2 linked regions of the Fodinicola acaciae genome follow. The protein of the gene in region 1 interacts with the protein of each later gene in a pairwise test. Links are inferred from orthologs where the notes say so. Each region holds a gene or a part of one and is shown in the gene's direction. Other genes may lie near its edges.

Region 1 (5,676 bases):
ATCGGCAGTGCCACGAACGCGATGACGGCCAGATAGCGGTGAATGTTGCCGACCACGCTCATCTGGCCGAGCACGATGCGGTCGGTCGGAAAGGTCGGCAGCAGCGCCAGTCCGGCGCACCACACGCCCATCAGCGCGTACGACAGCCGGTGCGCTCGCAGCGGCGAATATCGCATGCCGACCAGCAACGCCGCCGAGCCGAGCGCGGTCATCACGACGGCGAAGCCGAACAGACCGCCGACACCCGGAACGTACACGTAGTCGCTGACGGTGTCGCGGATCGGATTGAGCGACGGCGGCGCGACGGCGTGCAGATATCCGACTGACACGAACGCCAGCAGGAAGGCGACCAGACCGGCGGCGACCGGCCACACCGGACTGGCGGTGCGCCTGTCCACCACCCACGGACGACTGACTTCGCTGCTGACGGCCATGAAAAGATCCTGGCCGGACAGGCACCCCGGTGTCGTGATCCGTTGGTCGGGACCTGACCCTATACATCGTGTGTAGGGGTCTATGCCTCAGGTATTAAGGCGCAACCCCTAGGGGGCGCCTCAGGGATTAGAGCCGGTGTAGATCCGTTCGACTTCCCAGTCCTTTTTGGCCTGCACATGTACGTCCCAGAATGCCTCGGCGATGCGCTCCGGCGCGAACTCCGCCGAGCTGCCGATCACACCTTTGATGGTCACCGTGGCGGCGTGGATGCCTTCGTCCGCGACCTCGACGGCGAGAGCTCGCAGCAGCGAGCGCTGCGCGGCCTTGCCAGCGGACAGGGCAGCGCCGTCGACCCACGGGTTGAGCGCGACGCCACTGCCGGTCAGCAGGATCGTGCCGGACCGGCGCTTGCGCATCCCGGGCAGCACCTGCTGGACGGTGTCGAGGAAACCGCCGGCGTTGGAGGCGAGGCTGGCCAGCAGCCGTACGGAGTCCAATGTAGACGGACGTCCCGGCTCCACCGCGGCGACGTTGTAGACCAGCACCTGCGGCACGCCGAGCTGCTCGGTCAGCTTGTCCAGCGCCGACCGGATCGAGCCGGAATAAGACGCGTCGCCGACCGCGGTCGTCGCCTCGACGCCGGCCTCGGCGAGCTGGCCGGCGAGCCGCTCCAGCGTCGGCTGCTGGCGCGCCACCAGGCCGACCCGCAGGCCACCCGCGGCGAACCGCTTGGCCAGCGCGTATCCCATGCCGCCACCGGCGCCGACGATGACGATCGACTGGTCTGCCATGCCTGCAGCTTAGGGACCATTTGGCAGGATGGCGTTGTGGAGGGTGGCATCGACATCGCGTACGTCCGCGAGCACAGTGGCACGCTGAGCCGGCTGATCGAGCACCAGCGGATCCGGATGACGCCGGTGCCTGGCGGCGACATCTGCGTGGCGCAGCGGCTGACGCTCGACGACGGCTCGGACCTTTTCGCGAAAACGCTGGACAAAGCGCCGGCCGGCCTGTTCGAGGCGGAGGCCGCCGGCCTGCGGTGGCTCGCGGCGGCTGATGCCGTGCCGGTGCCGGAGGTGATCGGCTATGCCGACGACCTGCTCGTACTGGAGTGGATCGCTCCCGGCGCGCCGACCGCCGACGGCATGGCCGAGTTTGGCCGGCGGCTGGCTCGGCTGCACGCGGCCGGTGCCGACGGCTTCGGCGCGCCGTGGCCCGGGTTCGTCGGCTCGCTGCCGGTGAGCAACGAGCCGGCGCCGGACTGGCCGGCGTTCTATGCCGAGCGGCGTGTACGACCGACGCTGCGGCTGGCCGTCGACCACGGCCGGATCTCGCCGTCTGATGCCGCCGCCGTGGACCAACTGCTCGACAGACTGGACACCGTCGCCGGACCGGCCGAGCCGCCGGCGCGCGTCCACGGCGACCTCTGGTCCGGCAATGTCCACTGTGGACACGACGGCGTGGCGTACCTGATCGACCCGGCGGCGCACGGCGGCCACCGCGAGACCGACCTGGCCATGCTGGCGCTTTTTGGCTTGCCACACCTGGAAACGGTGCTCAGCGCGTACGCACAGGAGCGGCCGCTCGCCGACGGATGGCGTGAGCGCGTGGCGCTGCACCAGGTTCATCCGCTGGTCGTGCACGCGGCGCTTTTCGGGGGTGGGTACGGTGCACGGGCCGGAGAAAACGCGCGCCGGTACTTGTGACGCCACGAAATGACGGAGGCTGACCAGATGGCCGAGACGGCCCGGAAGAACCTGGCGGACATCCTGGACCCGGGCTGGGCCAAGGCGCTGGATCCGGTGGCCGACCGGATCACCGCGATGGGGGACTTCCTGCGCGCCGAGATCGCCGCCGGTCGTCAGTATCTGCCGGCCGGCCAGCACGTGCTGCGCGCTTTCACGCAGCCGTTCGACGACGTACGCGTGCTGATCGTCGGCCAGGACCCCTATCCGACGCCGGGTCACGCGATCGGCCTGAGCTTCTCGGTGGCGCCGGACGTGCGGCCGATTCCGCGGTCGCTGCAGAACATCTATCGCGAGTATGTCGAGGATCTCGGCTTTCCGATGCCGTCCAACGGTGACCTGTCGCCGTGGGCCGATCACGGCATCCTGCTGCTCAACCGGTCGTTGACCGTCTCGCCCGGCCAACCGGGGTCGCATCGCGGCAAGGGGTGGGAAGAGGTCACCGAGCAGGCGATCCGTGCGCTGGCGGCGCGTGGCAAGCCGATGGTGGCGATCCTGTGGGGCCGCGACGCGCGCAACCTGCGGCCGCTGATGCCTGGCGTGCCGTGCATCGAGTCGGCGCATCCGTCGCCGATGTCGGCCGACCGCGGCTTCTTCGGCTCACGGCCGTTCTCGCGCGCGAATGAGCTGCTGGTTGGCCAGGGTGGCGAGCCCGTCGACTGGCGCCTGCCGTAGGGTCCGCGCCTGCGAGTCCGATTGTCATCCTGTTGCCCAATTTACCAGCGGGTAACAGTCAACAAGGTGGCAATCGGACGCGGTTTGGCGTGTCCGATTGGGACCGTGGCGGACATCTGCGCAGGTCAGCGGCCGGGGCGGGTGACCTTGGTGAAGGCTGGCCGCAGGGGTGCGAGCGTACGGTGGCGGAGCGCGCCGAGCCACAGGCCGGTGCCGTAGGCCAGGTCGTCCAGCCGCCGCGCCGCCACGTAACGGACCGGGTCGAGGGGCGGACGGTCGCGATACCAGGAGACCAGGCCCTCGCCGAGCGCGACGGCGACCGCGACGCGGCGAGCGCGGCGCGAGACCAGCGAGGCGGCCAGGGTGATCGGCCAGGCGTGCCGCGTCAGCAGCGAGGCCACCTGCCAGCCGCTGGCCAGCGTGCCGTGGAAGACCAGCTGCCGAGACGTACGGTCCACGTCCTCCAGCGCCGGCACGTCGACCCGCAACCGCCGCGCCAGCCGCCGCGCCGCGACGGCGGTGATGCCGAGGCCGGCGAGCGTCCCCGGCCAGCCGGTCAAGGCCAGGCCCCACGCGGAGGCCGACCACCGGTCCATCACGAGCGGCGCGACGGCGTCACCGTGTCGCAAGGCGAGCGGCGCCGCGCCGGTACCGTAGAACGCGCGCGTACGCATCCATTCCAACAACCGCGTCCGATGCTCGTGCTCGACCTGCGACCGCGGCTCGTAACGTACGGTCCAGCCTGCCTCCACCAGCCGCCACACCAGGTCGACGTCCTCGGCCACTCGCATGCCTTCGTCGAAACCGTCGCCGACCGCCGACCGGCGGACGAGCAGCGCCGCGCTCGGCACGTATGACACGCGGCTGCGCGGCTGGACGGACGCTTCGGCCGGTCCACGGTCCAGCGAGCTGGCAAACTTTTCGTAGCGACCGATCCACGACGACGGCTCACCGAGCGACACGATCCGCGGCGCCACGACGGCGACCAACGGGTCGGCGAAATGGTCGAGCAGCGGCTGCAGCCAACCGGCGACCGGCGCACAGTCGGAGTCGAGGAACGCCACCAATCGCGTTTCCGCGACTCGCAAACCGGCGTTGCGGGCGGCCGACGGACCATATGGCATCGGATGCCGCAGCAGCCGCGCGCCATACGTGCGTGCGATGCGCGCGATCGCCAACTGGTCGCGCGAACCGTCGTCCACAACGACCAAAGACGGCGTGGGGGAGACCGTCTCGACGACTTGGCGAAGCAGTCGCTCGAGGCCGGCTGGCCGGTCTTTCACCGGTACGACAACGGTGATCAGCTCTGGCGCGGCTGGGGTTGGTCGCGGATGCGCGACTCCGGACGCCAGCAGCCGCCTCGCCAACGCCGCCGAGGTCTGGTCGCCTACCACCACCGACCCGTCGACCAGCAGGTCAGCGGCTTTCGGCGACAGCGTCAGGATGCGAAACGGCGCACCACCCATCAGCACGCGGCCGCGCTGTTGCACACCGGTGTCCAGCCCTACGGCGAAGCCCACCGGCAGGCTGGTGGCCTCCGGCAGGCTCATCCGACGAAGCCGCCATCGACGTTGAGCACGCTGCCGGTGACCGCGGAGGCGGCCGGCGAGCACAGCCAGGCCACCGCGGCGGCGATCTCGGCAGGTTCGAGGATGCGGTCGGTGAGTTGGTGCTGTGCGAACTCGTCCACGGAACCAAGGTGATACAACGCGGCCGTCGCCGCCAGCATGTCGGTGCGCGTCGATCCCGGCGCGACCGCGCTGGCGAGCACTCCGCTGCCGCGCAGGTCGGCCGCCAAGCCACGGATCAGACCGACGACCGCGTGTTTCGCCGAGCAGTAGGTGGCCAGGTGCCACAGTCCGCGTTCGCTCGCCGCCGACGCGACCGCCACAAACCTGCCAGTGCGCGGCGTTGGCCGCTCCAGCATCGCCGGCACCGCCGCACGAGCGAGATTGTGCACGCCGCGTACGCCGACATCGAAAAGCGCGTCGTATGAGTCGTCCGGCAGCTCCCACAACGGCACACCGCCGGCGATCACCGCCGCCGCCGCGACCGCCGCGTCGACGCCACCGTATTTCCGGACAGCGCTCGCGACAAGGTCCTTCATCGCGCCGGCATCGCGTACGTCGGCGACCACCGGCAGGACGGCGTCACCGTATGGCTCGGCGACCGCCTCGAGATCGTCCCGAGAGGCCAGCCGATAAGGCAGGGCCGCGTTGTCCGCGCAGATGTCGGACGCCACGACGAGCCAGCCGGCGCCGGCCAGCTGATCGACGACAGCTGCTCCGATCCCGCGCGCGGCGCCGGTGACGACCGCGACGCGCGCGCTCACACCAACCGTCCGCGCTCGTCCGGAGTCCACCGGCGTACGGCCTCCACCAGCCCGGTCGCCATCTCGTCCAGCAGCAGCTCGCCTTCGGCCGCGCTCGCTCCGGTCGGATCGCCGAGCACACCGTTGGGGCTCAGCGCGCGTACGCCGTGAGTGCGCAGCGCGGGCATCAGCTCGGCCAGCGGCTGGGTGTTGCCCGGCTCGGCGCCGGCGCGTACGACGGCCGGGTCGACGTGCAGCATCAGCGAGGTCTCGGTGCGGCCGGCATGCGCGTCACCGGTCCGGGTGACACACGGCCACCAGGCCGCGTCGCGGCCTTCGTATCGCAGCAGCTGCACCGCACCGACCAGCGCACCGATGTTGCCGCCATGGGCGTTGACGAGCAGCAACCGGTCGGCCCAGCGGCAGGCGGAGCGTCCGTATTCGACCAGCATCGCGCGCAGCGTCGCGGTGCCGATCGAGATCGTGCCGGGGAAATCCTCGTGCTCACCG
Region 2 (4,525 bases), on another replicon or contig:
GCTGCTGCTGGAAGCGCTGGTGCTGCTGCTCGCGCTCGTACCGCTGGTGAAGCTCTCCGGCCGCGTCTCCGGCGCGCAGATCGGCATCCTGCTCGGCCTGGTCGCGCTGTGCGTGCTGACCTGCGCGGTGCTCAAGCGCGCGTGGGGCTGGCATGTCGGCACGGTCATCCAGGTCGCGGTGATGGCGACCGGCTTCTTCAACTGGGCGCTGTTGGTGCTCGGCGTGGTGTTCCTGGCGATCTGGCTTTACGTCCTCCACGTGCGTCGCACGCTCACCCGGCCGGCCCGTTTCACGCACTGACCTGCCTGTACGGGCAGAAACGCCGAGATAACGGGAAATACGGCACTCGCGGCAGGAGAACCGGAAATAGGCTGCGGCCATGAACGCCGAAGATCCGGGTGGCTTCAGCACGATCGTGGGCCGGCCGCAGTACTACATCGACTTCCTCGATGCGCGTACGGAGATCCCGGACGAGAGCGTGGTCAAGGAAACCATTCTCCGCCTGCTCGATCTGCGTGACGGCCTCGCGGTGCTGGACGTCGGCTCGGGGATCGGCGCGGACACGATCGAAGTCGCGAAGCGGGTTGGCCCGGCCGGACGGGTCGTCGGTCTCGACCGGAGCGCCGAGATGGTCGCGGAGGCCCGCGGCCGGGCCGACCGGCCGGTCGAGTTCGTCGAGGGCGACGCTCACCGTCTGGAGTTCGACGACGCGACCTTCGACCGCTGCCGCAGCGAACGAATGCTCATCCACGTCGCCGACCCGGTCACGGCCGTAGGCGAGATGGTGCGGGTCACCCGACCTGGCGGGCTCGTCGTGCTGTCCGACATCGACGCCGGCACGATGTTTCTCAACAGCACGAACGTCAAGCTCGCGACCGCGCTCGCGCAGCGGACCTCGGACGCGTTGGCGCACGGCTGGCTGGGTCGTCGGCAGCAGCGCTATCTGGTCGAGGCGGGTCTGGAGGACGTACGCTGCGTCGCTCAGGTGATCCAGAACAGCGTCAGCTTCATGCGGATCGTGTTCGCCGGTCCGCTGCGTGCCATGGTCGCGGACGGCGTCGCGACCGCCGGCGAGGTGGACGACTTCTGGGCCGAGCTGGCACAGGGTGAGCGGGACGGCTGGCTCTGCTCGGGTGTCGTGTGCTTCACCGTGGTCGGCCGGCGTCCACGCTAGGACTCCCGCTGTCTGTCTGGTGTGTCCGCAGGTCGAGCGTGCGGACCTGGCTGGCGACCGCCTCGCGGAGCCAGCGGGACAGGCTCATGCCGCGCCGGACGGCCTCCTCGCGAGCCCTGGCGTCGAGGTCGTCCGGCAGTTTCACCGTTCTCCTCTTCATGCCGCACAGCGTACGCAGTTCGCAAACCAGGGCAAATGCATGCGCGTACTCTCCGCGTGTCGCCGGCCGCTAAAGTTCGTGCAGGTCAACGTTGGCAGACAGGAGACAAGCAGGTGTCGGAGCGTACGCTCGTGCTGCTCAAGCCGGACGCGGTGCGCCGCGGCCTGGTCGGCGAGATCCTCGGCCGGTTCGAGCGCAAGGGCCTGACCATCGAGGCGCTGGAGCTGCGCAATCTGGACGGCGAGACCGCCGACCAGCACTACGCCGAACACGTCGAGAAGGCCTTCTATCCGCCGCTGCGCGAGTTCATCACCTCGGGTCCGCTGGTGGCGCTGGTGCTGTCCGGCGACACGGCGATCGAGGTCGTACGTGGCCTGATCGGCAGCACCGACGGCCGCAAGGCCGCCGCCGGCACGATCCGCGGCGACCTGTCGCTGTCCAACCGGGAAAACCTGGTGCACGCGTCCGATTCGCCGGAGTCGGCGTCCCGTGAGCTCAAGCTCTTCTTCCCCGAGCTGGCCTGACGTAACGGTGATGGCGCATTTTGGGGATATCCAGGGTGGCGCACCGCACGTACCGTTCATTCCAGTGAAGGCAGCAGCTCAGCGACACTGACTGTCGCTGCAGGAGAGGACCTCGACATGAGCGACGACTACCACGCCAACGTTGACGTCGACGGCGACGGACACTACGACGACGTCGACTACACGACGAACTCCGACGGCAGTGTCACCATCACCGACGACTTCAACCACGACGGCAAGGTCGACTTCGTCGCGCATGACTACAACCACGACGGCATCGTGGACGACGCCAAGTACGACACGAACTATGACGGCACGTACGACCAGTACTGGAAAGACACCAACGGTGACGGTTACCTCGACCGGGTGAACGGCGACGGCAACCAGGACGGTCACACCGACTACAAGGGGACCGACTCCAACGAGGACGGCCGCATCGACCACGTCACCAGCGACACGAACTACGACGGCAAATACGACACGTACCAGCAGGACACCAACTACGACGGCCGGTTCGACTACGCGCAGCACGACACCAACGAGGACGGCAAGGTCGACACCGTCGACTACGACAGCAACCACAACGGCCACTTCGACACGAAGTACACGCCGGAAGGCGACGTTCCGCTGCACAACGTCTGATCCGGTAGAGCAGTGCACGCAACGGCCCGGCCGGTCATCTGGCCGGGCCGTCGCGTATGCCGGCAATGAGAACACGTCCGAAACCGAGAGGCTTTTCGATCAATGAGTGACGATTACTCGACCAATGTCGACGTCGACGGCGACGGCGACTGGGACCATGTCGACTACCACGAGAACTCCGACGGCAGCGTGACGATCACCGCCGACGAGAACGGCGACGGCAAGACCGACTTCATCGCGTACGACTACGACCACGACGGCACCGTCGACCAGGCGTATTACGACGTCAACCACGACGGCACATACGACGAGCACTGGACCGACACCAACGGCGACGGCTATCTGGACGTCAAGCAGGACGGCAACTTTGGCACTCACCCCGGCAGCGACGGCGGGAGTGGCCACAGCAGCTCGGCGCCGGCCAGCGGCGAGACGCAGCCGACCACCGGCAGCGGTGGCGAGCATGGTGGTGGTGGTGGTGGCGGCGGCGAACACGGCGGCAGCGCGCCGACCGGTGGTGCCGACCACCAGTCCGGCGGTACGACCGGCGGCCAGCCGTCCGCCACCGGCTCCGAGCCGCACACCGGCCAAGGTGCCGGCCAGGGCGCTGGTGGTCAGGCCTCGGGTGGCCAGGACTCCGGTCACTCCGGCGGCCAAGGCGCAGGTCACGACGCTGGTGGCCAGGGTGCTGGTCACGACTCCGGCGGTCAGGCGGACGGCCACGACTCCGGCCAGGGTTCGGGCTCCTCGGCCGGCGGCGGCAGCGGATCGAGCCAGGGTTCTGGTAGCAGCGGCGGCCAGGCCTCTGGCGGCGACACCGGTTCCTTCGCGCCGGCCGACGGCGGCTCAGGCAGTGGGTCCGGAGCCGGCAGCAGCGCCACCGGCAGCTACGGCCTCCACGACGTCTAGAAATCCGCGTGCTCGCGCCCGGCTCGTCGCCCGGCGAGCGCCGAGCACATGGCGGCACTCGGCGAGCACCGAGCGCATGGCGGCACTCGGCGAGCGCCGGGAAAGTTGCGTCGCTCGGCGACCGCTGGCCGGATGGCGTCGCTCGGCGAGTGCCGGGAAAGCTGCGTCGCTCGGCGAGTGCCGGGAAAGTTGCGTCGCTCGGCGACCGCTGGCCGGATGGCGTCGCTCGGCGAGTGCCGGGAAAGCTGCGTCGCTCGGCGAGCGCCGGGAATTGTGTGGCGTTGACCGCTCAATGTCGTGGAAAAGGCGTCGCTCGGCGAGTGCCGTGAATTGTCCGGCATTGATCGTTCAATGTCGTGGAAAGGGCGTCGTTCGGCGAGTGCCGCGCGAAAGGCGGCGCTCAGTGAGTGCCGGCGAAATTGCGGCGCTCAGTGAGTGCCGCCAAATGTACGCCGTTCGACGCTCAGTGCTGCCAATATGCCGGCTCTGGTCGGCTGCCGCAGAAATGGCGTCGTTGGGCGAGTGCCGCGCGAAAGGCGGCGCTCAGTGAGCGCCGGCGAAATTGCGGCGCTGGGTAGGTGTCGGCAAATGGGCGACGTTCGACGTTCAGCGGCGCGGGAAGGTCGGTTCTGGCCGGCTGCCGCGGGGATGGCGGCGTTCGGTGAGGGCCGCGGGGATGGCGGCGTTCGGTGAGTGCCGCGGAAATCGCGGCGTTCGGCGACGGCTGGGACAGGCCTCACGCGAGGCGGGTGACCTCGACGGAGACGTCCAGGGCCGACGCGGCGCCGCCGGAGTAGATGCCTTTCAGCGGCGCCACGTCGGCGTAGTCGCGGCCGAGCGCCACCCAGATGTGCCGCGGCCCCACCGGGATGTCGTTGGTCGGGTCATAGCCCCACCAGTCGCCGGTCCACGCCTCGATCCACGCGTGGCTCTCGCCGCGTACGACCTCACGCAGCGCCGCGTCGCGCTTGGTGTGCAGATAGCCGGACACATAGCGCGACGGGATCCCCATCAGCCGCAGCAACACCAGCGTCAGGTGCGCGAAGTCCTGGCAGACGCCTTCGCGCGCTCGCCACGCGTCGGTCGCGGTGCTGTGTACGCCGGTCGCGCCGCGG

The links. Proteins that work in one complex are often made in the same cells at the same time.
Region 2: the proteins of GNX95_RS37720 (region 1) and ndk interact in binary tests that used the Escherichia coli proteins (3 or more experiments, as listed by UniProt). The link is inferred for Fodinicola acaciae from one-to-one orthologs.

Annotation. Positions count from the first base shown.
Region 1 is NZ_WOTN01000004.1:484,917-490,592, forward strand. The notes cover bases 1,066-4,011. They hold GNX95_RS37720 (uracil-DNA glycosylase), read left to right. Parts: upstream 1,066-2,168; coding sequence 2,169-2,855; downstream 2,856-4,011. Other genes in these bases: GNX95_RS37710 (SDR family NAD(P)-dependent oxidoreductase), read right to left, coding at 1,066-1,226; GNX95_RS37715 (fructosamine kinase family protein), read left to right, coding at 1,263-2,141; mftF (mycofactocin biosynthesis glycosyltransferase MftF), read right to left, coding at 2,981-4,011. In the rest of the region: GNX95_RS37705 (DUF998 domain-containing protein), read right to left, coding at 1-434; more of GNX95_RS37710, read right to left, coding at 555-1,065; more of mftF, read right to left, coding at 4,012-4,405; GNX95_RS37730 (mycofactocin-coupled SDR family oxidoreductase), read right to left, coding at 4,402-5,187; mycofactocin biosynthesis peptidyl-dipeptidase MftE, read right to left, coding at 5,184-5,676. UniProt on the Escherichia coli protein: Excises uracil residues from the DNA which can arise as a result of misincorporation of dUMP residues by DNA polymerase or due to deamination of cytosine.
Region 2 is NZ_WOTN01000002.1:2,254,698-2,259,222, forward strand. What follows is about bases 274-3,153. They hold ndk (nucleoside-diphosphate kinase), read left to right. Parts: upstream 274-1,448; coding sequence 1,449-1,859; downstream 1,860-3,153. Other genes in these bases: GNX95_RS25920 (DUF4233 domain-containing protein), read left to right, coding at 274-301; GNX95_RS25925 (methyltransferase domain-containing protein), read left to right, coding at 381-1,175; GNX95_RS25930 (ribbon-helix-helix domain-containing protein), read right to left, coding at 1,147-1,335; GNX95_RS25940 (hypothetical protein), read left to right, coding at 1,977-2,501; GNX95_RS25945 (hypothetical protein), read left to right, coding at 2,604-3,153. In the rest of the region: more of GNX95_RS25920, read left to right, coding at 1-273; more of GNX95_RS25945, read left to right, coding at 3,154-3,410; GNX95_RS25950 (hypothetical protein), read right to left, coding at 3,407-3,751; GNX95_RS25955 (transglutaminase family protein), read right to left, coding at 4,147-4,525. UniProt on the Escherichia coli protein: Major role in the synthesis of nucleoside triphosphates other than ATP. The ATP gamma phosphate is transferred to the NDP beta phosphate via a ping-pong mechanism, using a phosphorylated active-site intermediate.